Regions from separate parts of the Paenibacillus sp. J22R160 genome, predicted to be linked through region 1. Evidence: a T-box and tRNA genes for the amino acid it is inferred to sense, from the RefSeq annotation. Region 1 holds a T-box; the other holds one or more tRNA genes.
The links. A T-box is a leader RNA that pairs with one kind of tRNA and senses whether it is charged. The one in region 1 lies ahead of leuS (leucine--tRNA ligase), so its partner is inferred to be a tRNA-Leu.

Region 1 (21,210 bases):
GCCTTATTCCTTTTTCAAAAGTAATCTTCTGACCTTTGATTATTGGACCGGAAAATAAAGTGAGTGATCTTCTAGGAGGGAATAAGCTGTGATGAGTGTTGAAGATGCTAATAAAATCATTGCCTTTTTATCAGCGGCGTACATGGCAACGGAGGATCCGCAGGCAAGAGAAGAGTTTCACCGACTTGCGAATGAATTGAGAAAAGCTTCCGGTCAACCAACGCAATAGCATAATTTTGACTAAAATGATCTGAAACAAGGGGCGGCTCGCATGCCAAAAGAAGATAATCTCAAATTGCTTATTTTAGTGCTTTTTGTATTGCTTACGCTAATTCTTCTCTTGATGTATTAAATGCAAAAACAGCCGGTACACGAGAACTTTTCTCGTGAGTATCGGCTGTTTTTGTATACAAAACTAGAATCCTTTGTATTGTGGCTCTTCGTTTTCCAGTTGCTGCACCCTGGAGGAAACCTGATTAACAATGTCTTGCGCGGCCATCGCGGCCGTTTCATACAGTTGTTTCGCTTCTTGATTCTGCGTTGCTAACGCAAACGTCTCTAGGCTTGCTTGCGCGCTTTTGAGAGAGGCTAATGTTGTTTTTACTTGAGCAGCTACAGTCATGATAGACACCTCTTCATTTGAGTTTGGATTATTGCAACCAAAGAGAGCATAATGATTTCACTTGTTTGCGCTCATTAATATACCCTGTCTCATCTTTCTCATAATTAACAATTAAATACAAAACAATTCAATGATAGCACTCGCTTATTTTGCACATAATGACTTTGTTTGGAGCATGATGAAGGAGAGGGGAACGAGCCCGTGGCTGATTGGGTACATATCATTATTCGGGCGTTTAGCGCGCTGGTTATTCTGTTTGTACTGACACGAATCCTTGGGAAAAAACAAATATCTCAGTTGACTTTCTTCGAGTATGTGATTGGGATCACGCTCGGTGACTTGGCAGGTGCCATTTCAACGGATATAGAAAGCAACTTCATGCATGGGATTGTCGCCATATTAGTTTGGTGTCTTGTGCCTTTTATATTGGAACTACTGACACTCAAGAGCAAAAGCTTGCGCATGTTGTTTGAAGGGAAAGGCACAGTGGTCATCAAAGATGGGAAGGTTCTTGAGGATAATTTGAAAAAAGAAAGATATACAGGGGACGAGCTACTCGAGCAGTTGCGCACAAAAAGTGTTTTCCGGCTGGCGGATGTGGAGTTTGCTATGCTTGAATCCAGCGGTGATCTGAGCGTTTTGCTCAAAAGCGAGATGCAACCTTTGACGCCTAAACATCTAGGGATGAAGCTGGGAACAGAAAAACCGACCCAGACGGTTATTATGGATGGTGTGATTCAGAAAGAACCGCTGGCTGCAGCAGGCAAAGGAATGGGATGGCTGCAAACGGAACTGGATAAGCTAGGAGTAACGAAAGAAAATGTGTTTCTTGGCCATGTGGATACCAACGGGGAATTTACCGTTGATCTCTATGATGACAAGCTGCAAGTGCCTCAGCCGAGCGAAAGACCTGCGCTTCTAGCAACACTGAAGAAATGTGAAGCGGATCTAGAGCTGTATTCCTTAACAACGAAGCATCCTGATGCGAAGATAATGTATCAAGATTGTTCCGTGACGATGACGAAGGTCATTCAGGATCTTCATTCCCTGTTAAGAACCTAATCAAGCAGGAGGGAAAGTATGGCCAACAATAAGAAGAAAAATCTAACAATGACCCAACAGGAATATCAGGAATTAGCAAAACGGATTGAACCCAAGAGACCTGTTTTGAAAAATTGCCTTAGAGCTTTTTTAGTTGGCGGCGCGATTTGTTTAATTGGTGAGTGTTTTATGCAAATCTTTATCAATTGGTTCGGGTTTACAGAGAAAACAGCTGGCAACCCGACCGTGGCTGTCCTGATTATTATTTCAGTCATTCTAACAAGCTTCGGCGTCTACGATAAAATTGCTCAGTGGGCTGGCGCGGGCAGCGCAGTTCCTGTTACAGGCTTCGCGAACTCCCTGTGTTCCGCTGCGATCGAGCACCGGGCTGAAGGACTGGTCCTTGGAGTAGGCGGGAACATGTTCAAACTCGCAGGCTCTGTTATTGTTTTCGGCACCGTGGCTGCTTTCGTTGTGGGCCTCTTGCATCTAATCATAATGGGTGGGGGCTGATTATATGCTGAAAGGGCATCAAAGCTGGGTTTTTGAGAATCGTCCAGTCATTCTATCGACGGGGACAGTAGTTGGGCCTGATGAAGGCGAAGGCCCGTTGGCTGAAGATTTTGACATCGTGCACGGCGATCTGACCGTAGGTCAGAAGACGTGGGAGAAAGCAGAGAAGGCGCTGCTTGAGGAAGCCGCACAGCATGCGCTCGACAATGCCGGGCTCACCGGCGGCCAAATCCAGTTCTATATTGGAGGCGATCTGATGAATCAGATCATCTCCAATACGTTCGCGGCACGCACGCTGGGCATGCCGTATCTTGGCATCTTCGGCGCTTGCTCGACCTCGATGGAAGGGCTGGCGCTCGCCGCGCAGCTGTTGGATTCAGGCGCTGCCAATTATGCGATGGCAGGCACCTGCAGCCACAACTGCACGGTCGAGAAGCAGTTCCGCTATCCGACGGAATACGGATCGCAGAAGCCGCCGACAGCGCAATATACAGTGACTGGCGCTGGGGTGGCAGTGCTTGGGAAGACGGGGGATGGTCCCGTCATCACATCGGCAACGATCGGGAGGGTCGTGGATATGGGCATCACCGACCCTTTCAATATGGGCGCAGCGATGGCTCCGGCTGCGGTGGATACGATTCAAGCTCACTTCCGCGATTTGGGCCGTGAGCCGGGGTATTACGACCTCATTGTAACCGGGGATCTTGCTGCGGTCGGTTCCGAAATTGCACGTGAACTATTTGAGAAGCACAAGGTTCCGATCGAACAAACGACGTATGACGATTGCGGTTTAATGATCTATCAGCGGGATAAGCAGAATGTGCAGGCAGGAGGCAGCGGCTGCGGTTGTTCTGCAACGGTCACATATGGGCATCTCCTCAAGCGCATGAAGAAAGGAGAGCTGAAACGCATTCTGGTTGTTGCTACAGGCGCGTTGCTGTCTCCGCTCTCCTTCCAGCAAGGGGAAAGCATCCCGTGTATCGCGCATGCAGTATCTATCGAGTCTGGAGGGTTGTACGCATGAACTTTTTTTGGGCTTTTGTCATTGGCGGCGCTATCTGTGTCTTCGGACAGCTCTTAATGGACGTTGGGAAGCTGACGCCAGCACATACGATGAGTACGCTCGTCGTTCTTGGGGCTATCGCAGACGGTTGCAATTTGTACGACCCATTCATTGAATTTGCCGGTGCGGGAGCGACCGTACCGATTACTAGCTTTGGTAACGCCCTGGTGCATGGAGCTCTGGAAGAGCTGCACAAGGATGGCTACATTGGGATCATAACCGGGATCTTCAAAGTAACCAGCGCGGGTGTCTCGGCAGCGATTATTTTCTCGTTTATTGCCGCTGTGTTTGTTAAACCAAAGGGATAGAAAGATCTACAAAGAGGGGCTGTTTCAGAAGGTCAGGAATGACCTGATGAATAGTCCTTTTCGGCATCTATTTAATCCATATTGGATCCCACTCCCGACCTTGCAATCAGCCTACTTGGCTTAATAGCGCCCTGTAGTTCCCATTGTACAAGAACAAGCGATAGGCAAATGAGCCTCCGGTAGAAGTTAACGTTGCAAAACAAGCTTAATGCGTCTTGTGAGAGTCTCGCTCGCGCCAACGGTGTCCCTTCCAACCCGACAAACTGCAAAACGTACAGCAAATGATCTCACTTTTGCCGTTTCTGGCGATAAACATGTAAAAAGTACATGTCATTCATTGCTTTTTACCCGACATACGCAGAAATCACCAATTTAGCTGCATTTTTTGCAGGATATAAGTCTAAATCTGTGACTTCCGCCAAATTTGCTGCACTTTTTGCAGGACTTGTATGGCACGAGACATACGTCTCCACTCCCCTATCCAAACTCGCGGCGCCCGCCACAACATCCCCGCCCCACGTATTCGCAAAGTTCAACCAAAGCTACTCTGAACGGAATACTTTTAGCATGCTGCGTTTGGTTATAGTACGGCAATGAATGGGCCGTTACACACGAATTGACCATCAGGCTTTCGAGAAAGTCTCGTGGAGTTTTCGTCAGTTTGATTTTCATGTGCTGGATCTCTCCTTTTAAAAAGAAAAATCAATTTAAAACGATCTGAGCACCAACTTTTTTTATAAATGACACCATTTCTATCAAACCAAAAAAGGGCACTTTCTCGACAGCCTGAGAAGCTCCATCTAAATCAGGGGTAGCTGAATGAAAACCGGTAGATCCATCGAAATTAGCGGTAGATACTGGAGCTAATTGTGAGAAAGTGGTGCAGCAGCGGAGAAGTAGCAGGAGGAATCGGCGTTAATGACAATTCATCAAGCTACTCCTGTGCCCAGTTACAGGTTGGCGCGTCATTTAGGCGGTTCGGCTGAGTTAGATGGAAAATCTACCGTTAATCTGCGCTGATTGTTGGCAGGGAATGGAGTAGCGGTAGAAACTCCATCTAAATCGGCTGTAGCTGGACGAAAACCGCTAGATCCGCCGATATTAGAGGTAGATATTCCAGCTACTTGGGCAAAAGTGGATCAGCAGCGGAGAAGTAGCAGGAGGAATCGGCGTTAATGACAAGTAATCAAGCTACTTTTGTGCCCAGTTACAGGTTGGCGCGTCATTTAGGCGGTTCGGCTGTGTTAGATGGAAAATCCACCGTTAATCTGCGCTGATTGATGGCAGGGAATGGAATAGCGGGAGAAGCTCCTTCGGGTGTCCGACAATTCAATGATTCATGCTTATGGGACACCCGCTTTTTTACCTTTTCCAAACACCGCTCAAACTCTTATCGAAGGGCCAAATTCACATGGGTAATTTTAACAAATAAATTTAGAGGAATTACAAGTATACGGACGAAAAACTTTGCTGTAAACTGGATTTACGCACTTTTCTCTTCTATTTTAAGAATTACGGTCATTTTGGCGATTTTTTGGCCTGACGGTCGTGATAAGATGAGGTTTACATGTCATGCAGCAAACGCTTACGAAAACTAAGCCCATGCTTACGACGTAAGTTTTCAAATGATAACCATCAGCGCTTACGAAGTAAGTTTTCTTACGAAAACTCAGCAGTGCTTACGAAGTAAGTTTTCTTACGAAAACTCTAAGGAGGATTAAGTCATGGAAACTGCCACCCATCATCATGTAGAAGTTTTAACTAGACTGAAAACAAATTTAGAATCATGCATTCTCGGCAAGAGCGCTGAGATTGAATTACTTTTGACTGCAATGCTGGCCGGCGGTCATGTGTTGCTCGAAGATGTGCCAGGTACGGGCAAGACCGTGCTGATTAAGGCTCTCGCTCGTTCCATCGACGGCCAATTCCGTCGCATTCAGTGCAATCCCGATTTATTGCCTTCCGACATTACAGGTGTTTCTATATATCATCCTAAAGAAGAAAAATTCCTGTTTCGTTCAGGTCCGATTATGACGAATATTTTGCTTGTCGATGAAATCAATCGCGCAACGACCAAAACTCAGTCGGCTCTACTAGAAGCGATGGAAGAGCAGCATATCACGGTAGACGGCGATATTCATGAGCTGCCATCTCCTTTTCTCATGCTGGCCACTCAAAACCCAATTGATTTCGAAGGCACTTACATCCTGCCAGAAGCACAGCTTGACCGTTTCATGATTAAGCTTAGCTTAGGTTATCCGAGTGAAGCTGCCGAGAAACAGATGATTGCTTCGCAAAGCAAGGCACATCCGATGGAAGCCTTGCATGCGGTGATGGATACTTCCGAAGTATTAGCAGCCCAAGAGCAGGCACGCAATGTACATATGGATGACGCAGTCTCGGATTATTTAGTCAGTATCTCCAGAAAAACGCGTGAGCATCAGGCTGTATTTCTGGGCGCAAGTCCGCGAGCCACGCTTTCATTAGTGCTAGCGTCCAAGGCGTTTGCTTTCCTGAAAGGCAGAGATTATGTCATTCCGGATGACATCAAATACCTTGCGCCTTTTGTGCTCGGTCACCGCATGATTCTTCATTCCGAAGCACGCATGGATGGAGCTACCGTTAACTCCGTGCTCGGTTCGATTTTCGAGCAGGTTCGCGTGCCGGTTCGATTGGAGAAGTGAGCCTATGACTCGACCGGTATTCAAACGATTCGGGGAACGTCCCCGGTTTCCGGCTCCTTTATGGCTACTGATCGGCTGCTTCACAGCTAGCTTATTCTTCATGCTGTTTCAAGGAGGCAAGCTGGCCTCCATGCTTTTCATTATCATCACCCTTTTGTCGATCTATTTGCTATCGGGCAACTGGAGCGGCATCAGGCGTGCTCAAGGAACGAGAAAGCTCTCCATTCCAGGGCAGGACGCACAGCTTGAAGCGGGTCAATCGCTGCAAATCGGCATCGGTGTGCAAATTCCTGGTTTTTGGCCGATTCCTTATATGATCATCAAAGATCAGTTCATTCGTCAGAGCGGAGAAGAAACCATCTTTGAAGGCTCATTGATCCCCGATTGGAAGCGAAGAGGGGAACTGCTGTACAGCACGCCTCCACTGCGAAGGGGGTATTACCGGTTTGGTGATACGGAGTGTCTGACCGAGGATATCTTTGGCTTCTTTCAGCACAAGGGCCGCTTAGAACTGCAGCAATCGATTACGGTGTATCCACAAACCGTGGCCATTCGGGAATGGGCGCAATTTCATCAAATGCTCAAAGGCATGCAGCATCATTCCACGACGACAAGGGCGCACCGGGAAACAACGCAAATTAACGGTGTCCGTGAATATATTTATGGTGATCGCTTATCCCGCATTCACTGGAATGCAACAGCGAAGACGGGGACTTGGAAGTCTAAGGAGTTCGAACGGGAGTCACTGCCCAAAACGATCATTTTATTGGACCGGACGGCTCGTGCCTATGGTGACGCTGCTGAATTTGAGCTTGCTGTCTCTGTGGCGGCATCCTTGTTCCGCTATGGGTCCGGCCGCGACTTAGCGCTGGGATTGCTATCGATCGGGAAAGAATCCACCTATTTTGAACCGAAACAAAGTCAAAATCACCACAAACATATTTTAAAACATTTGGTCGGGGTTGAAGCTGACGGCTTTCACTCACTGCAGCAAATATTAAAAGAACATGCGCGGGAACTGCCCGCTGGCTGCTTCTTTGTGCTTATTTCCCCGCAAAAGGGATCTGTCATGATGCAGGTGCTGACGCAGCTCGAGCATCTTCAAATGAATCCCTGCCATATGTGGATTCATGCGGAACCTTCGCATGCCTTCAAACTGCAGGGTGCGGTTCAGGAGAGCGCCAAGGACGATTGGGTTAAGGCGATTCGCTCACAAGGTTATATGGGGTATGAGGTTAGTCAATTAACGGACTTGCCTAACCTGTTGGGAGGGGCGAAACGTTATGCTTAGCTCATTCTGGAAAAGAATTGTTTTTACCGATTGGGAGCAGCGCCTAAGTGCCCTTCTTACAGGTATTTTTCTGTATCAATTTGTGATTTGGATTATGAAGGAAGACGGCTTATGGCTCCCTGAAACAGTCGTTTTTGTCACAGGAACATTAAGCCTAGTGGCGGTTACCTATCTGATTCCGCATCTTCGCCGCTTCTGGCGCATACTCATTCAGTTTGGATTGGTTATTGCTCTTCACGTCATTGGGATGGGTTACCATTTCGTTGCTGTACAAGTGACGACTTGGAAAGGCGCACTCCGATGGATCGCATTAAACGCAGGTCAGTTAGAGCCGTACATTTGGTTTAGCTTAATTGCTTGGCTCACTTATTTGTTTGCCATGTGGTCAGTGAAATCAAGGCTTCGGGTCTTCGTACTCATTGCTGTCAGTATTTTGTTTTTTGCTGTACGAGATTCCTTCAGCACAATTTTCCTATGGCCGCAAGTAGCAATGGTTATCTTCTGCGGATTTTCGCTGCTGATGGTTCGTCACTTCGCCAAGCTGAAGAAACGCGCACCTGTTATTTGGGAGACGATTACCGATTATCCCTCATCGCTTCTGCTTCCAGTTGGGCTGATCGTGGGTGTTATTACGCTTGTTGGGATACTGGCTCCTACTGTAGAACCGGTTCTAACTGATCCTTATACGGCTTACAAAGTGAGTAGGGGAGAAACCGTACCTCTATTAGGAAAAGGAGTCAGTGTCACAGCGTCTACCGCTGATACTTCATCGGGCTACAGCAGGGATGACAGTCGGCTAGGCGGAGGATTTCAATTTGATTACACACCTGTAATGACAGTAGAAACGAGCAAACGCACATATTTCCGTGGCGAAACGAGAGCGCAATATAATGGAAAAGGATGGGAGCTTAGTCCGAATGAGAAAAAGCTTCCAATGAATCGGGTTAATCTGAATACACTGTCTCTTGATCCAAAGTTTGATCTCTCACTTTTGAAAACGCAGGAAGTCACACAAACCGTTGTCATGCAGAGAGAGGATGTCTTTCCGGTTCTCTTCGGTGGTTATGCCATCCAGCGTCTGGTGGAAGTGAATCAAGGTGAGAATCAGGTCCAGCGAATTCTATGGTCGCCTCGGCAATCGGAGCTGCGCTATACAGGCAGAACGAGTTACCCCAAAGAGTATGCCATTATTACTCAGGAGCCGATTTTGGATGTAGCGCAACTGCGCGAGGTGAAGAGTGATTATACGAACAAACCGGAATGGGCGGAGTATTTGCAAATACCAGCGGATCTTCCGGAACGTGTCAAACAACTTGCGATTGACATCACCAAATCAGCGACTAATCCTTATGATAAGGCCAAGCTGATTGAGGCTTATTTGTCTGAGCATTACCCGTATACGAACACACCGGACGAAAGCAAAGGGAAGAGCAAAGATTTTGTAGATCGTTTCTTGTTCGAAATCAAACAGGGGTACTGTGATTATTATTCCACGTCGATGGCCGTGCTAACTCGTTCAATCGGGCTTCCGACCCGTTGGGTTAAGGGCTACTCGTCAGGAACTTCACCAGCCTCTGAGCAGATGCGTGAACTTGGTATTTTGAGTCAGTTGGGTGAAGACATCGATGCTGACGCTGCCGGCACTTATACAGTCCGGAATTCGGATGCTCATTCCTGGGTTGAAGTGTATTTTGAAGGCTTCGGCTGGATACCTTTTGAGCCAACTTCCGGTTTTGCGCTTCCGAATGTGTTTCCAGAAGAGACGCCACCGCCTGTTGATCTCTCCACGGAGAGCGATCCGGTTACACTGCCTGAAGAAGCTGAGCAAGCTCCAAGCTTAAGCTGGTTATGGTTGACGTTAAGCGGTGTTGGTGCTGCTCTAGTGATCGCTGCTGGCGTCCTGTTCGTGCTCAAGAGCAATTACTGGCGGACATGGCGCAAACACAGAAAGCAATTGAAAGCCGTTAATTTTAATCAGAAAATTATTGTGGAATTCGAGAAGCTTCTGCGGATGAGCCGGCGTAAGGGCTATACAAGATTAGAGCATGAAACGATGAGAGAAGCGACGGCTCGGTGGTCAAGCCAAAGCAAGTGGATGAAAAAAGATCTGGAAACAGTACTAGAGCTGTTTGAACGAGCAAAATACAGTCAAAGTGTTTCTACCGAAACCGATTATCAAACTGTGAGTCAATCGATTACGAAATTAAAAGAACAAATGAAATAGGCAAAGAGAGCCACTCCCCCTTCCCGGGGGGTGGTTTTCCCTATGAGAGGAGCATATTCAAATGGCTTTTATCGACTGTCACTTTTATTCAGATTCCCTGGGTGTTTCGGCTTCCATGTATGTTATATTACCTCAGCCTGCTCAAAATCAGATCGGGATGGCCTCAGCAAGCTACGGAACAACAAAGCATCCCACACTGTACTTACTGCATGGTTTATCAGACGATCACACCATTTGGATGCGAAGAACGTCCATCGAGCGGTACGCAGCGAAGCTAGGGATAGCCGTTGTCATGCCGGCTGTTAATCGCAGCTTTTATACAGATATGGCGGCAGGACCGAAGTACTGGACGTTCATTAGCGAGGAACTGCCGGCAATTGCTAGATCCTTTTTCCCATTGGCAGAGGAACGAGAATTGAATTATGCTGCGGGCTTGTCGATGGGCGGATATGGCGCGATAAAGTTGGCTCTTACACATCCAGACCGATTTGCGGCGGCTGCCAGCTTATCTGGAGCCGTAGATATTTCGCATCGAGCATTAAACTTTCCAGGTGATTTCAAGTTGATTTATGGTGATGTGACGACTATTAAAGGCAGTAAGAATGATTTGTTCTACCTGGCAGACCAGGTGAATGCTAGCAAGGGACCGAAGCCTAGCTTATATCAGTGCTGCGGTACGGAAGATTTCCTATTTGAAGAAAATATCCGGTTCCGCAATTATTGCAGGGAATTGGGTCTAGACTTGACCTATGAGGAAGAGCCTGGAGAACATGAGTGGGGCTATTGGGACCGTAAAATTCAAAATGTCCTAAACTGGCTGCCGCTCCCAGCCCGTACCTAGTGGGAAAATATGTTCTTTTCTTTTTGCAACAAACGGGTCACTATGGTATAGTTTCTCGTATATGTCGAGGAAGCAGTGGAGGGAAATGGTTTGCTGAAAAAGCTCGTACCCAGACAGTCCGTGCATACAATCTATGATATTGATGCCAATCATCTATGGGGATTTGGTGTTCGCGGTATCATTACCGATCTCGATAACACACTCGTTGGCGCGCGCGATCCGCATGCGACTCCAGAGTTAATAGAGTGGTTGAACCGATTGCAGAAGATGGGCTTCAAGGTCGTCATCGTGTCCAATAACAATCATGGGCGCGTATCCGCCTTTGCGGAGCCGTTAGGCATTCCTTTCATTCACAGAGCCAAGAAACCATGGAACGTTTCATTTCACAGAGCTATGAAGCTGCTTGGTACGAATGCGAGACAAACAGCGGTCATAGGCGATCAAATGCTGACGGATGTGCTTGGCGGCAATCGAATGGGGCTTTACACGATTCTGGTAAATCCGATTTCCATTAATGACGAAGGTTTCTTCACGCGAATTAACCGGCGGATTGAGAAATGGGCGAATACCAGGATGAAGAATTAGGAGGTTTCATGAGTATAGAAACGATTAATCATTGTGCGGGATGCGGCGTATTGCTGCAAACAGAAGACAAAAGCAAGCTCGGATTTATTCCGTCAGAAGCGCTGCAAAAGGAACCGGTTATTTGTCAGCGCTGTTACCGGATCAAGCATTATAACGAATCTTCGAGTATCACGCTGCAGCAGGACGACTTCCTGAAATTGCTGGGACATGTCGGTCAAACCAAGGCGCTAGTTGTGAAGATTGTGGACATTTTTGATTTTGAAGGCAGTATGATCAGCAGTTTGGGTCGTTTTGTCGGCACGAATCCGGTGCTGCTTGTCGTCAACAAGATTGACTTGCTGCCGAAAGTGACAAATGCCAATAAGATCATTAACTGGGTGCAGCGTAGAGCCAAAGAGGCCAACCTTAAGGTTGTTGACATTGTGCTCTGCAGTGCGAAGAAGAACATTGGCTTCGATCGCGTGATTACAGCCGTGCAGGAACACCGCGGCGACATGGATGTGTATGTTGTCGGTGCTACCAATGTCGGCAAATCGACGCTTATTAACCGTTTAATCAGCGATTACAGCGATTTGGAAGCGGAGCTGACGACATCCCAGTACCCGGGCACGACGCTGGATTTGGTCAAAATCCCGCTTGATGATGGCCGATTTATTGTAGATACGCCGGGGATTGTACACTTGCATCGTCTAACCGAGGTTGTGAAGAAACGTGATTTGGCCCGTATCATGCCAGATAAGCCGCTCAAACCGGTTGTCTTTCAGTTGAATGAAGAACAAACGTTGTTTTTTGGTGCGCTAGCTCGGTTTGATTTTATTAAAGGTGAACACCAGTCGTTCACATGCTACACGTCCAACGCGATCCAAATACATCGCACGAAGTTGGAGCGGGCAGATGATCTGTACGCAGATCACAAAGGCGTCATGCTTGCACCTCCGAATGAAGCGGACTTGGACGAGTTGCCTCCGCTTGTGAAGCATGGGTTTAACATTCCAAAGGGGAAACAAATGGATGTGCTCATCTCCGGTTTAGGTTGGATCAAAGTGAACAGCCTAGCTGGTTCACAGCTTGCCGTTCATGCACCGAAGGGAATCAAGGTTATCGTACGCGAGTCATTGATATAGGGGGACCAGAGGAAACCATGGAGAAGAGCCGGGCGATTGACAGTCATACGATTCTATATGGGGTTTTCGGAGATCCGATTCGGCATTCCCGTTCTCCCATCATGCTGAATCGTGCTTTTCAAGAGGCAGACATTAACGCGGTTTATGCTGCTTTTCATGTGCGGCCTGACGAACTTGGAGATGCGGTTCGGGGGATTCGGGCACTGGGGTATCGGGGGATTAATGTAACGATTCCACATAAAGTAGAAGTTATGCAATATCTGGACGAAATTGACGAGGGAGCTCGGGTCGTTGGCGCGGTGAATACGATCGTGAATGAAGACGGCAAGCTCATCGGTTACAATACGGACGGCATCGGCTACGTACGGTCGCTCAAAGAAGAAACTGGCATCGAATTGTTGGGGAAAAGCGTTCTTGTACTCGGAGCAGGCGGAGCCGCTAGAGGTGTTGCCTATGCGCTCGCCAAAGAGGGAGCAGGCTGTATTTATATCGCCAACCGAACCAAAGAGCGCGCTTTGGAGCTGGCGGAGACAATCCGTGCTTTCACGAGGACGATCGGTCTTGGGCTTGATGAGATTTCGAATGTCGTTGATGAAGTGGACTTCGTTCTGAATACAACCTCGGCAGGTATGCATCCACACACGGATGAGCTTCCAATGCCGGTTGAACTTTTAAGAGAACATCATCTCGTTAGTGATTTGATCTATAATCCGCGAATTACAAGGTTCCTACGAGAGGCTGAAGCCCTGGGAGCCCGCATTCATGGCGGATTAGGTATGTTTATTTATCAAGGTGCTTTTGCTTTTGAATACTGGACTGGTCAGCCTGCGCCCGTTGCGGCGATGAGACAGGTGGTAGAACAGTCGTTAGCTGAATAAGAATGAATAGAGGGACATCAATGTTAACAGGCAAACAGAAACGTTATTTGCGCTCGCTAGCGCACCATGTAGATCCAATTTTCCAAGTAGGGAAAGGCGGCGTGAACGAACACTTAATCCGTCATATCCAAGAAGCGCTGGAAGTTCGTGAGTTGATCAAAATTACAGTGCTGAACAACAGCGGAGAAGATCGTGCTGAAGTAGGCACTGAATTGTCCGAGAAGTCTGGTGCAGAGCTCGTACAAGTGATCGGTAAAATCGTCGTGCTTTACAAAGAATCGCGTGACAAGAAAAAGATTGAACTGCCGAGCTAAAGAGGTGTAAGCATGCTTGTCGGAATTATGGGTGGAACCTTTGACCCGATCCATACCGGTCATTTGATCGCAGCGGAGCGGGCGAGGGTGGAAGCAGGATTAGACGAAGTGTGGCTGATGCCGGCTAATGTGCCGCCGCATAAGTCCAATGCGCCGAAGGCCACTACCCAGCAGCGCTGGGAGATGGTTTGCCTTGCTGCGGAGGGGAATCCTTTTTTTCGTCCGATTGATATCGAAATTAGCAAAGGCGGCGTATCTTATAGTATCGATACGATTGAATTGCTGTGCAAAGAATATCCCGCTACAGAATTTGCTTATATTATTGGTGCAGATATGGTTCAATATTTGCCGCAGTGGCATCGCATCGATGACATCGTGCGGCATATTCGTTTTATCGGTTTAGCCAGACCTGGCTACGAACTGGATATGGCGCATATGTCGGCAAACATCCGCTCGCGAGTTACCATTGTCCCTATGCCGCTTGTGGAAATTTCATCCACGGCTATTCGTGAGGAACGAGGGCAGAAACGTTCTGTCCGGTACCTCGTTCCAGAAGTCGTGAACGGTTACATGGAGGTGAACCGATTGTATGAAGCGTGAGAAGCTAATCGCTGCGGTAAAAGAACAAATGCCAGAGAGACGCTGGCTCCATACACTTGGTGTCATGGAAACAAGCGTCATCCTTGCGAATCGATTCGGCGGAGATCCTGTCAAAGCTGATCTTGCAGCTATTTTACATGACTATTGCAAGTATTGGCCTGTGCAAGAGCAAGCTAAGATTATTCGCGAGAATGGATTGCCGCAGGATTTATTGGAGTTTGATAAGGAGCTTTGGCATTCTCATGCTGGTGCGTTTATTGCCCAGTCGCAATTTGGTATTCAGGATGAGGAGGTACTAGATGCTATTCGGTATCATACCTCAGGACGTGAACGGATGACGCTGCTCGACAAAATTGTATGTTTAGCGGATTATATGGAGCCAGGCCGTGAATTTCCCGGTGTTGAGCTCATCCGCGAAGAGGCCAATACCAGCTTGGAGAAGGCGCTAGTTGCCGGTTTTGATTCTACGATTCGCTTTTTAATTGAAAAAGGAAAACGAATTTATCCGCTTACCATTTTGACACGGAATGATTTGATTCAACAAATAAACACCTAACTTATGGAGGTTGATTGAATGAGTAAAAACCCAGAGGAAATTTTAGCATTTGTCGTTGAGGCGGCTGAGGATAAAAAAGCGGCGGACGTTGTCACTCTTAATTTGCAAGGTATCTCCTTGATTGCGGATTATTTCGTCATTTGCCACGGAAATTCAGAAACACAAGTACAAGCGATTGCTAGCGAGGCTAGAAAGAAAGCGCATGAGTACGGCGTCACGATCAGAGGCTACGAAGGTATTGATACGGCAAGATGGGTTCTGCTTGATTTAGGAGATGTTGTTCTGCACGTTTTCCACCGCGATGATCGCGAATACTATAACATCGAAAGACTTTGGTCCGATGCCAAAGTTGTGGAGCGCGTATGAGACTGGAAGCAGGATCCCTCGTTACCCTTGAGGTAGCGAGGGAAGTTCCGCCAAACGGTTATTTCCTGAGCGACGGCTATCAGGATGTACTTTTACCGTATGCGGAAATTGTGGGCAAGATCAAACCCGGTGAGCACGTGGAAGCCTTTTTATTCCATGATACGCAGGACAGGCTGATGGCTACCATGAAACGTCCGCTAATCCAGATGGGCGAAGTGGGGCTACTCGAAGTTGTCGATATTCACCCGAGATTTGGTTATTTTCTAGAGATGGGGTTGGGCCGTAACTTGCTTCTTCCTTACCGTCATGTGCCGGAATTGGAGGAATTGCGGCCTCAAGTAGGGGACAAGGTGTTTGCAACGTTAGCTCACGACCGTCAAGGCCGCTTAATTGCAAAGCTGGCTCTGGAAGACGATCTGGCTCCACTTTGTGTGCGCGCTCCTTCAAGCTGGAGCAACCGCTGGGTGAAAGCCCGTGTGTACAGACCGCTGCAGATGGGAACTTTCGTTATTTGCGAGGCTGGCGTTCTCGGTTTCGGCGTCATCGGGCTTATCGCTCCTACGGAGAGAACACGTTTGCTTCGTGTAGGTGAGCTAGTTGAAGTGCGAGTCGCGTTTGTTCGCGAAGAGGACGGCCGTGTGAACTTGTCCATGAGGCAGCCAAAGGAAAAAGGCATGGATGAAGACGCGGAGAAAATTCTTAGTGTTCTTGAGACGCGTCCTGGAAATGCGATGCCATTTTCAGACAAAACGTCTGCCGATATGATTAAGGAGCGGTTTGGCCTAAGTAAAGCGGCATTTAAGCGTGCGCTAGGCAAGCTGATGAAAGACGGGCTCATTTATCAGGAGGAAGATTGGACCTATCTGAAAAAAGAGGAGAATCCTAGTTAAGATGAGCTATGAGAAATTCGCCTATACGTATGACCGTCTAATGAACAGCATGCCTTACGAGGATTGGCTTCGTTTCGTCAAAGAAAGCTTTGACCGGTTTGGCGTGAAGCCGGCTTCGATTGTTGATCTCGGCTGCGGTACTGGCAATTTGACGATTCCGCTGGCGTTGGAAGGTTATCTCATGACAGGAATTGATTTGTCGGAGGACATGCTGGCTGTTGCTGAACAAAAAGCAGGGGAACATCCTCAGCTTGCGCGCAGCGGAGCTGTTCGCTTGTTTCAGCAGGATTTGCGGGAGTGGGAGCTGGGCGAGCCGGTTGATGCCGCACTATCTTTCTGTGATAGTCTGAACTATTTGCTAGAGGAAGAGGATATCGCAGATGCCTTTCGTCAAACCTATGAAGGGCTTAAGCCCGGCGGTTTATTCCTGTTTGATGTGCATACGCCAGGGCAGCTGTTTGCTTATGCGGAGTCTCAGCCCTTTTTCCTGAACGAAGATGATGTAGCCTACATTTGGACAAGCGAGTTGGATGAGGAAAGAGTTCAAATTCAGCACGATTTGACCATCTTTGTCAAAGAGGAAGGCGGCAAGGAACTATTCCGGCGCATTGATGAAACGCATGAGCAGCGTGCTTATGAGCTAGATTGGTTGGAGCAGATGCTGCGAGCTGCAGGCTTTCGTGAAGTGCATAAGGCTGCTGACTTTACGTGGGATCAGCCAACGAAGCTGACAGAGAGGGCTTTCTTTATTGCGAAGAAATAAAGGCATAAGGAGCCCCGCCGCTTGACAGTACGGCATTATTTTACATATAATCAAAGCTAATCAGATGATCACAAAGCTTGGAAGAGGATTAGTAACTTGCACAGCATCTCGCAGAGAGCCGGTTAAAGGGTGGAAGCCGGTAGATGTCCGACTAGTGAACTCGCCTTGGAGCTAGATGGTGAATCGCCACGCACGTTGGCGCTAGCCGGATCGTTTCACCCGCGTTAAGGGGCAGAGTGAGCACAGGCAAAGTATGCCTTGTGTTAACTAGGGTGGTACCACGGGAATCTAACCTCTCGTCCCTAGCGATATCCGCTAGCGATGAGGGGTTTTTTGGCGCTTATAGCCGTACACAGGGAGGAAATTTCACATGACACAGGAAACGAAAGAAACAAAGGAATTACAAGGCTACAATCCGCAAGCGATTGAGCCCAAATGGCAAGCTTATTGGGATGCCAAGAAAACATTCAAGGTGTTGGAAAACTCGGATAAGCCGAAATTTTATGCACTGGATATGTTTCCTTACCCTTCAGGAGCCGGTCTGCATGTAGGACATCCGGAAGGATATACGGCAACGGATATCGTCTCCCGTTTTAAACGGATGAGAGGCTACAACGTTCTCCACCCAATGGGCTGGGACGCGTTCGGACTTCCGGCTGAGCAATACGCGCTGGATACGGGGAATGACCCTCGTGATTTTACGAAGAAAAATATCGATACGTTCCGCCGACAAATTAAATCGCTCGGATTTTCCTACGATTGGGATCGCGAGATTTCCACGACGGATCCGGAGTACTACAAATGGACGCAATGGATCTTTATCCAGCTGTACAACAAAGGGCTCGCTTATGTAGATGAAGTACCTGTGAACTGGTGTCCAGCACTAGGAACAGTTCTTGCCAATGAAGAGGTCATCGACGGTCTGAGCGAACGTGGTAACCACCCGGTAATTCGTAAGCCGATGCGACAGTGGATTTTGAAAATCACGGAATACGCTGAGCGTTTGCTTGAGGATCTGGAGGAGCTTGACTGGTCGGAGAGTATTAAGGATATGCAGCGCAACTGGATCGGTAAATCGACCGGGGCTGAAGTTCAATTTGCTATTGAAGGGCATGAAGAGAAGAGCCTGACCGTATTTACAACACGTCCAGATACTTTGTTCGGAGCGACTTACTGCGTACTTGCACCTGAGCACGAGCTTGTAGAGCAAATTACAACTGACGGCCAAACGGCTGCCGTGAAGGAATATCAAGAAAAGGCTTCTCGCAAAAGCGATCTGGAGCGCACGGATTTGGCTAAAGACAAAACAGGCGTATTCACAGGTGCCTATGCCATTAATCCTGTAAATGGCGGGAAAGTGCCGATCTGGATCGCCGATTATGTCCTTGGCGGTTACGGTACTGGAGCAATCATGGCTGTGCCTGGACACGACCAACGTGACTGGGAGTTTGCTAAACAGTTCGATCTGCCGATTATTGAAGTCGTACAAGGCGGCAATGTGGAGAAAGAAGCTTACGCTGGAGATGGCGCTCATGTGAATTCCGGACCTATTGACGGCATGAACATTGAGCAAGGGATTAGCCACATGATCGCTTGGCTTGAAGAGAATGGCAAAGGCCGCGGTAAGGTCACGTATCGTTTGAGAGACTGGTTGTTCAGCCGTCAAAGATATTGGGGAGAGCCGATTCCGATTCTTCACCTGGAAGACGGCACCATGAAGCCTGTACCGGTTGACCAGCTTCCGCTTCTGCTTCCTCAAGTCGATGAAATTAAACCTTCCGGCACAGGGGAATCACCGCTTGCGAACGTATCGGAATGGGTGAATACCATTGATCCGGAAACGGGTATGAAAGCCCGTCGCGAAACGAATACGATGCCGCAATGGGCTGGCAGCTGCTGGTACTACCTGCGCTTCATCGATCCGCGTAATGATAAAGAGTTCTGTTCACAGGAGCTTCAACAGCAATGGCTGCCAGTTGATCTATATATCGGCGGCGCAGAGCATGCGGTACTTCACTTGCTGTATGCCCGTTTCTGGCATAAAGTGCTTTATGATCTTGGATTTGTTCATACGAAGGAGCCGTTCCACAAACTAGTAAACCAAGGAATGATTCTTGGCGAAAACATGGAGAAAATGAGTAAATCACGCGGCAATGTTGTAAATCCGGATGATATCGTGAGCGATCAAGGCGCGGATACACTGCGTATTTACGAAATGTTCATGGGGCCGCTGGAAGCGACAAAACCTTGGAATACAACGGGTGTAGACGGAATTTACCGGTATTTGAACCGTGTGTGGAGACTGTTTGTGGATGAGAACGGTCAAGTTCAATCCAAAATCAGCGCGGATGAAACAGTTGGAAGCGATACGTTCAAACGAACATGGCATCGTTCCATCAAAAAAATCACCGAGGATTTCGAAGCACTGCGGTTTAATACAGCGATCAGCCAAATGATGATTTTCGTCAATGAAGCATACAAAACAGAGCGGTTACCGCTCGAAGCGATGAAAAACTTTGTTCAAATGTTGTCTCCGTTAGCGCCGCATTTGGCGGAAGAGCTGTGGGAGAAGCTTGGTGGTACGGAGTCCATTACGTATGCACCATGGCCGACTTATGACGAAGCTTGGACCGTCGACAATGAAATTGAGATCGTGGTGCAGGTCAACGGCAAAATTGTGGACCGCGTGCTGATTTCAAAAGACACCGATGAAGCTGCGATGGAGAAAATCGCCTTTGATCTTGACAAAGTCAAAGAAGCGACCGCCGGAAAGGCCGTTCGCAAATTGATTGTTGTAAAAGGAAAATTAGTGAATATCGTTGTAGGCTAGTCAAGAAATAGACTATTGAGAAGACTGTTGCTTGATGGTTAATTGTTGCTCAGTCTTCTCAAGGTCTTCTTGGTATTTGGCGTGTGTAGCGCGGATAACGCGGGAGAAAACACCGGAAAGCTCTTCATCCAAAATACGCAATCCTTCGGCCGTAATACCGCCGGGCACGGAGACGCGTTTTTGCAAGGTCGTAGGGTTAAAACCGCCCGTTGTCAGCAGTTTGCCTGTTCCAAGTGTCATCTCACTAGCAAGCAGAGTTGCTTCTTCAGGAGAGATGCCTGTTACTTCAACAGCCGCATCGATAAAGGATTGAACAAAATTGGCAAGAAATGCAGGACCACAGCTGGATAGGTCGGATGAGATGCGTGTATAATTTTCAGAAACCCGTATCGGTGACGAGATATGGGCAAATAAATTTTCAAGCCATTCTTTATCCTCAGGCTGCATCCGATTACCATGAATACAGAGTGTAGCACCGCTTAATACATAGTTCGTAATACTTGGAATGATTTTACTTATTTTCGATGGCAAAAGACTTTCCAAATGCTTGATCAGCACAGGACTTGTGATGGATACGATGAATTGGGAGGGAAGCAAGTCCTCTTTAATTTCATCAATAACCTTTTTAAATTCAGAAGGCTTCACACAGAGGAAAATAATATCGCTCTCCAGCACGACTTCTCTATTCGATTGGGCTACCAGAAGCCCAGGATATGTCTCCGCAAGAAGCTCGACTTTACGAATCGTTCGATTTCCTGCAATTATTTGCTCCGGATTGAAAGCCCCAGAATGAATGAACGCTTCAATCAGAATACTTCCCATACTCCCAGTGCCGATGAATCCTGCTTTCATCTAGTAATCCCTCCCGAAAAAAATCAGTCACTTTCATTAATATTTATAGAACGGGGTCAGTTTTGGATGCCATTCGGATGCTTTTTCATGTATATGCATGCTTCTCAGCCATTATGAAAGATTAGCATGTTTTTTTACTGTACAATTTTATTTTCAATGTTAGGAGGGAATTCGTGACTGTATTTCGATATCGAAAATTTCTGTATGTTTCTATGGTTGTTTGTTTTGCCGTTTTTGTTGTATGGCCATTTGTGACAGGGGGACGGTTATCCATGATACAGACGGAATTTGAACCGGTGAATGCGCAAATAGAATCTCTCATTGCGGAAGGGGAGGAAACAGCGTTGGAAGCCTCTGCTGGTTCTGCAAAAGCATCCGCAATTCCTGAAACCTCTTTCCCAGAGGCGTCTCCGGATGCCCCGATTACAAGCAAACCTGCAGAAATGTCTCCCTCGAAGCTAAAAGGAAGCCCAAGTCCATTATCTTCGCCTTCTCACGGTCTATTGGATTTGAACGCAGCAACACTTATGCAATTAAATGATTTGCCTGGGATAGGCGACAGCAAAGCAAGAGCAATCCTGGACTACCGCATGAAAAAAGGGAGATTTAGCAAGGTTGAAGAGTTAGCTGAGGTGAAGGGCATTGGGGATAAAATATTGGAAAAGCTGAAGCCTTTTGTTTACGTAATTTCATCATAGTCCTTTCTTTCATTTTGAGATGAAGTATGAGAGAATACTAGAAATGAAAAAAGGAATATATAGGACACATGGGAAGGGGAGCTAACGATGAGCATACGTAAAGATTGGGACACTTACTTTCTAGATATCGCCTATATGGCTTCCACACGCTCCAGATGCAATCGACG
Region 2 (4,785 bases), on a different contig from region 1:
CGAGAGGAAATAGAGAAAATCATTAAGCATGAACTTTGCCATTATCATTTACATATATTAAAACGGGGCTATAAGCATCGCGATAATGATTTCAAGTCGCTGCTCGCGCAGGTTGGAGGTTCTCGCTTCTGTCAATCGCTGCCGCAGGCACGTCAGAAAAGGGCCTATAAATATCGACTGGAATGCGTTAATTGCAAAACAGAGTATTTCCGAAAGCGAAAAGTAGATGTCCGCAAGTACGCCTGTGGAAAGTGTAAGGGAAAATTGAAATCGTATACACTTGACTTACCTGCGCCTTCATAATAAAATTAAACTTATTCATTCCCTGATAGCTCAGTTGGTAGAGCACTCGACTGTTAATCGAGTTGTCACAGGTTCGAGTCCTGTTCGGGGAGCCATATCTTTGGAGAGATACCCAAGTGGCTATAAGGGGACCCTCTGCTAAGGGGTTAGACTGCGTAAGCGGTGCGAGGGTTCGAATCCCTCTCTCTCCGTATGGATTTTGGAAATAAGCTCAGATGGCGATTACGCCGTCTGGGCTTATTTTTTTGAAGAAAATGATAGGGCTTATCCAGTTATGTGCCTCGCTTCGCGGATAAGGGAACACGAGGGCTCTATTTCAGCGAAATTAGCCATTATTGCATGTGAGAGGGAACTGTGGGACGCTATTTCGACTTTTTAGGGGGAAAAGGCACCAATTTTGCTGAAATAAGATCCTGTAGTTCCTCTTCAGCATCCCAACCATCGCTTTTCTCATAAATAGCGTCCTGTAGTTCCGCTTAGTAGTCTAGGAGGCATACTTGGTCGGTTGCTAAAGATTCCTTTCGTTTTTCCTAATAGTTAGAACCAATGTTTGCGTTTGAAAAAGTACCACATCAAGAAGCCGATGCCAATCATCAGAATCCAGACATACAGGTAGCCATAGTCCCAGTTTAGCTCAGGAATGATTTTGAAATTCATGCCGTAGACACCGACAATGAAGGTGAGCGGCAGAAAAATCGAACTGAAAACCGTTAAAGTTTTCATAATTTCGTTCATGCGATCTGATTTCATGCTCATTTGAAGCTCGAGCAGCCCAGTCAGCGATTCACGAAAAATATCTAACGAATCTACGACGCGCGAGATATGATCCATGATATCCAGGAAGTAAACATCATCTTCTTCACGCGTATAGGGGAAGGAGTGGTGCGCAATTGCCGCTAAGGTAATTCGTTCATCGACAATGACGCGACGAAGCTGATGCATGGTTCTTTTCAGCTGGAAAATATCCTGTGCGATGCGAATCGCTGGATTTAGATACACGGACTGTTCCATCGTGTCCAGACGATCGTCCAGATGTTCCACGATGACGGTATAATCGTCGACACAGCGATCTAGGATGGCATGCAAAATTGCGCCTGGATGGCTGATTCGTTCAGGCACTTCTTGGCATGTGAAGTAGAGCTGATCGATGAAAGGAAGCTTGTCTTTGTACACGGTAATAACAAAATTAGAGCCGATCACAATCGCAATTTCCTGGGGCTCCAGCCCCTCGGATACGGCAAAGAAGGTCAGGAAGATATGATCTTTATACGTATCCATCTTCGGTCGTTGATTTAGCTTGATGGCATCCTCGACAAGGAGCGGGTGGCACTTGAATACATCGCCAAGAACATGTTTGACTTCATCTGGCGAGGGGTTCTCCATTCGCACCCAAACGACTTCATTGGAGGCTGGAACGCGCACCTCTTCCTCGTGGACGGTTGCATGTGTAGATTCATAAATGAGCATGGATGACAGACCAAACACCTCGGTTAGGTTGAATTGGTTTCAGCATACCATATTTGTCCGGAAGCGTTCCAGATTTTGCACTTGTCAATTGAGATTTGATCCTTTATAATAACAATTGTCGTCAAAATGGGCTGCACAAGCTTACCGACATTCGCGGCCCGTTGGTCAAGTGGTTAAGACACCTCCCTTTCACGGAGGTAACAGGGGTTCGAGTCCCCTACGGGTCAGTTTTTATATCCTCTTATGCGGTCGTGGTGGAACGGCAGACACACCATCTTGAGGGGGTGGCGCTCACAAGGCGTGAGGGTTCAAATCCCTCCGACCGCATCCCAAGTATAGAGAGAAGAACCTCCAAATTCACTTGTTAAAGTGAAAGTAGGAGGTTCTTTTTTGTTTAAGGAATTAACAGTATCCTCTGAGTAACGGATTAAAGGGAGTTTCTCCTGCTAATTGTAAGCTGAGATGGGAAGCAAGGCATTTAACTGGAAAAACTCCATCTATTTCGGCGCCAGACAGGCGAATGAGGACAAATGTAAAGAAATTAACAACAGAAATTCCAGTTATTCGATTTTAAAAGCAACCAAACGAAGAAATTAACAGTAGAATCTTCCATGTAATCAAATTTTGACAGGCGAGCACCGCTCTCTAGTTGAGCTAGTTGAGCACCAACCTGCCTCAGGCTTAATTATTCTTTAGAATTACTTCGACAGCTTCTGACAGCTAAAGCTCAACCATTCTAGTACAATAGGACCAAACTAGTTGAAAAGAGAAGGGTGAGTTCCGTGAAAACAACCTATCAAAACTTACAAGTTCGCAGAGTTATGCGATATTTTTTAAAAGTTGCCAGCATTGAGCAGCTTGAGCTCATTGCGAGCATACTGAACAGATGCATTACGCAAAGAAAAACACAACAAGTAATTAACACAAATACAAGCAATGGCGCTTAATTTGCCTATAATTTCCACCAAAGACTATGCTCTGCAGGCCATGCAGGAGTAGTCTTTTTCTACTTTCTCAGCTTTGGGTTGCCATCTAAATGGGCTATAATAGTAATTGAAATTCATAAAGGGAGAATACGAACATGACTCCATATAAAAGAAACAAATTAGTTGAAGTGAGCGGAAAGTTGGCAAAAGTCGCCATGGGTAATGCTTTTGCTGACCTTGTCATTAAAAATGGCATATTGGTCAATGTGTATTCAGGGGAATTAATTGCGCACATGGATGTCGCAGTAGCAGAGGGACGAGTGGCATTTGTCGGGCATGCAGACCACACGATTGGTGATCAAACGGTTGTTATCGACGCTGCAGGGAGATACATAGCTCCTGGGTTCCTAGACGGACATATGCATGTTGAAAGTACCATGCTTTCTGTTACAGAGTTTGCCAAAGCGGCTCTACCCAAAGGAACAACGGGGATTTTCATGGACCCGCACGAGATTGCCAATGTGTTTGGGGCAGAAGGGGTTAGGCTGATGCATGAAGAGGGGCAGCAGCTGCCGCTCAAAGTATTCACGACCTTCCCGTCCTGCGTACCTGCGACAACAGATTTGGAAGATGCGGGTGCAAGCTTGGAAGTGAAAGATATTGAAGAGGGACTGCAGTGGGATAATGTGATCGGTCTTGGTGAAGTGATGAATTTTCCTGGTGTCGTGTACGGAGATCCGAAAATGTGCGGGGAAATCGAAGCGACGATTAACAGCGGCAAAGCAGTAACGGGCCATTTCCCGAGTGAGGATGACCGTATGCTGCAAGCCTATATTGCGTCTGGCGTGACCTCCGATCACGAAACGGTTACGCGCGAGCAAGGACTGCATAAAGTCCGTATGGGCATGCATCTGATGATTCGCGAAGGCTCCGCTTGGCATGATGTCAAAGAGGTCATCAAGGTGGTGACCGAAGATAAAGTAAACACATCTAACATCTCCCTCGTCACGGATGACGTTAGTCCGCAAACACTGGTGGAGAAAGGGCATCTCAACCATGTGGTGCGCCGAGCGATTGAAGAGGGCGTTGATCCTGTCACCGCGATTCAAATGGTTACCATCAATGTGGCGCGTTACTTTAACCTGGATAAAGACCTAGGCAGCCTTACGCCAGGTAAATGCGCAGACATTTTATTACTCGATGATTTGCAAAAGGTTGAGCCTGTAACTGTCATTACGGATGGAAAGGTTATCTTTGACCAAGGCAAGCTTGTCGAGGAATTCCCTACTTATATATATCCGGCGCATATTTGCAGCTCCATGAATGTGAAGCGAGAGCTCACAGCAGAGGACTTTCAGCTTAAGAGCCGCGGTAAAGAAGAGCGAACAAGTGTCAATGTCGTACAGGTAATTGAAAATAGTGCAAGAACAGCGAAAATGACAGCCACGCTAAGTGTCGAGCAAGGAATTATTCAACCGGATATCCAACAGGATGTTGTTCGTCTTGCTTGTATTGAGCGGCACCGCGGCACCGGTGAAATTTCACTTGGTTTCTCAAGCGGCTTTCAACTGAAATCCGGCGCAGTAGCGTCAACCGTAGCGCATGACAGCCACAATTTAATAGTTATGGGCATTGATGAACAGGATATGGCTTTTGCCGCTAATGAACTTGCCAAATTGGGAGGCGGCACAATTGTCGTTGAGAATGGCCGCGTGCTGGCTCAAGTTCCGTTAACGATTGCAGGCCTTATGTCCGATAAGACTTTGCTTGAAGTCGTTGAAGAGGTTGCTCAGCTCGAAGGAGCATGGAAGCAAATTGGCTGCCCGTTGAACGCACCGTTTATGACATTCTCATTGATAGCACTGCCTGTTATTCCTGAGATTCGGATTTCAAACCGTGGAATTGTCGATGTGACACAGTTTAAGTTGATTGATGTGGAACTGGTTTAAGACTAGAAGGTGCTCCTTGGGGCACCTTCTTTTTTTCCAAAAGTATGAAGTTTTGTCATAAGTGAATCCATCGGTCCGTTGACATTTTGTAAACCTTATCATATTTTAATCCATTTCGACATAATACAACATTTATTGCT

Region 2: it encodes a tRNA-Leu, which carries the amino acid that the T-box ahead of leuS (leucine--tRNA ligase) is inferred to sense. The anticodon was not compared.

The regions. Positions count from the first base shown of each region.
Region 1 covers NZ_JCAUAU010000010.1:160,214-181,423, forward strand. Annotated here, with positions in the region: gene AC58UW_RS20520 (C1 family peptidase) at 1-58, shown strand, start outside; gene AC58UW_RS20525 (N-acetylmuramoyl-L-alanine amidase) at 92-229, shown strand; gene AC58UW_RS20530 (DUF1657 domain-containing protein) at 416-622, opposite strand; gene AC58UW_RS20535 (DUF421 domain-containing protein) at 824-1,684, shown strand; gene spoVAC (stage V sporulation protein AC) at 1,703-2,176, shown strand; gene spoVAD (stage V sporulation protein AD) at 2,181-3,200, shown strand; gene spoVAE (stage V sporulation protein AE) at 3,197-3,547, shown strand; gene AC58UW_RS20555 (hypothetical protein) at 4,025-4,219, opposite strand; gene AC58UW_RS20560 (AAA family ATPase) at 5,272-6,231, shown strand; gene AC58UW_RS20565 (DUF58 domain-containing protein) at 6,236-7,522, shown strand; gene AC58UW_RS20570 (transglutaminase domain-containing protein) at 7,515-9,746, shown strand; gene AC58UW_RS20575 (alpha/beta hydrolase) at 9,808-10,587, shown strand; gene AC58UW_RS20580 (YqeG family HAD IIIA-type phosphatase) at 10,678-11,172, shown strand; gene yqeH (ribosome biogenesis GTPase YqeH) at 11,181-12,296, shown strand; gene aroE (shikimate dehydrogenase) at 12,314-13,174, shown strand; gene yhbY (ribosome assembly RNA-binding protein YhbY) at 13,195-13,488, shown strand; gene AC58UW_RS20600 (nicotinate-nucleotide adenylyltransferase) at 13,501-14,088, shown strand; gene yqeK (bis(5'-nucleosyl)-tetraphosphatase (symmetrical) YqeK) at 14,078-14,644, shown strand; gene rsfS (ribosome silencing factor) at 14,663-15,010, shown strand; gene AC58UW_RS20615 (CvfB family protein) at 15,007-15,900, shown strand; gene AC58UW_RS20620 (class I SAM-dependent DNA methyltransferase) at 15,902-16,663, shown strand; T-box leader at 16,733-16,970, shown strand; gene leuS (leucine--tRNA ligase) at 17,034-19,493, shown strand; gene comER (late competence protein ComER) at 19,506-20,345, opposite strand; gene AC58UW_RS20635 (ComEA family DNA-binding protein) at 20,519-21,043, shown strand; gene AC58UW_RS20640 (deoxycytidylate deaminase) at 21,131-21,210, shown strand, end outside.
Region 2 covers NZ_JCAUAU010000014.1:8,231-13,015, forward strand. Annotated here, with positions in the region: gene AC58UW_RS23010 (SprT family protein) at 1-303, shown strand, start outside; tRNA gene AC58UW_RS23015 (tRNA-Asn) at 323-398, shown strand; tRNA gene AC58UW_RS23020 (tRNA-Ser) at 406-494, shown strand; gene corA (magnesium/cobalt transporter CorA) at 841-1,770, opposite strand; tRNA gene AC58UW_RS23030 (tRNA-Glu) at 1,926-1,997, shown strand; tRNA gene AC58UW_RS23035 (tRNA-Leu) at 2,016-2,097, shown strand; gene ade (adenine deaminase) at 2,852-4,645, shown strand.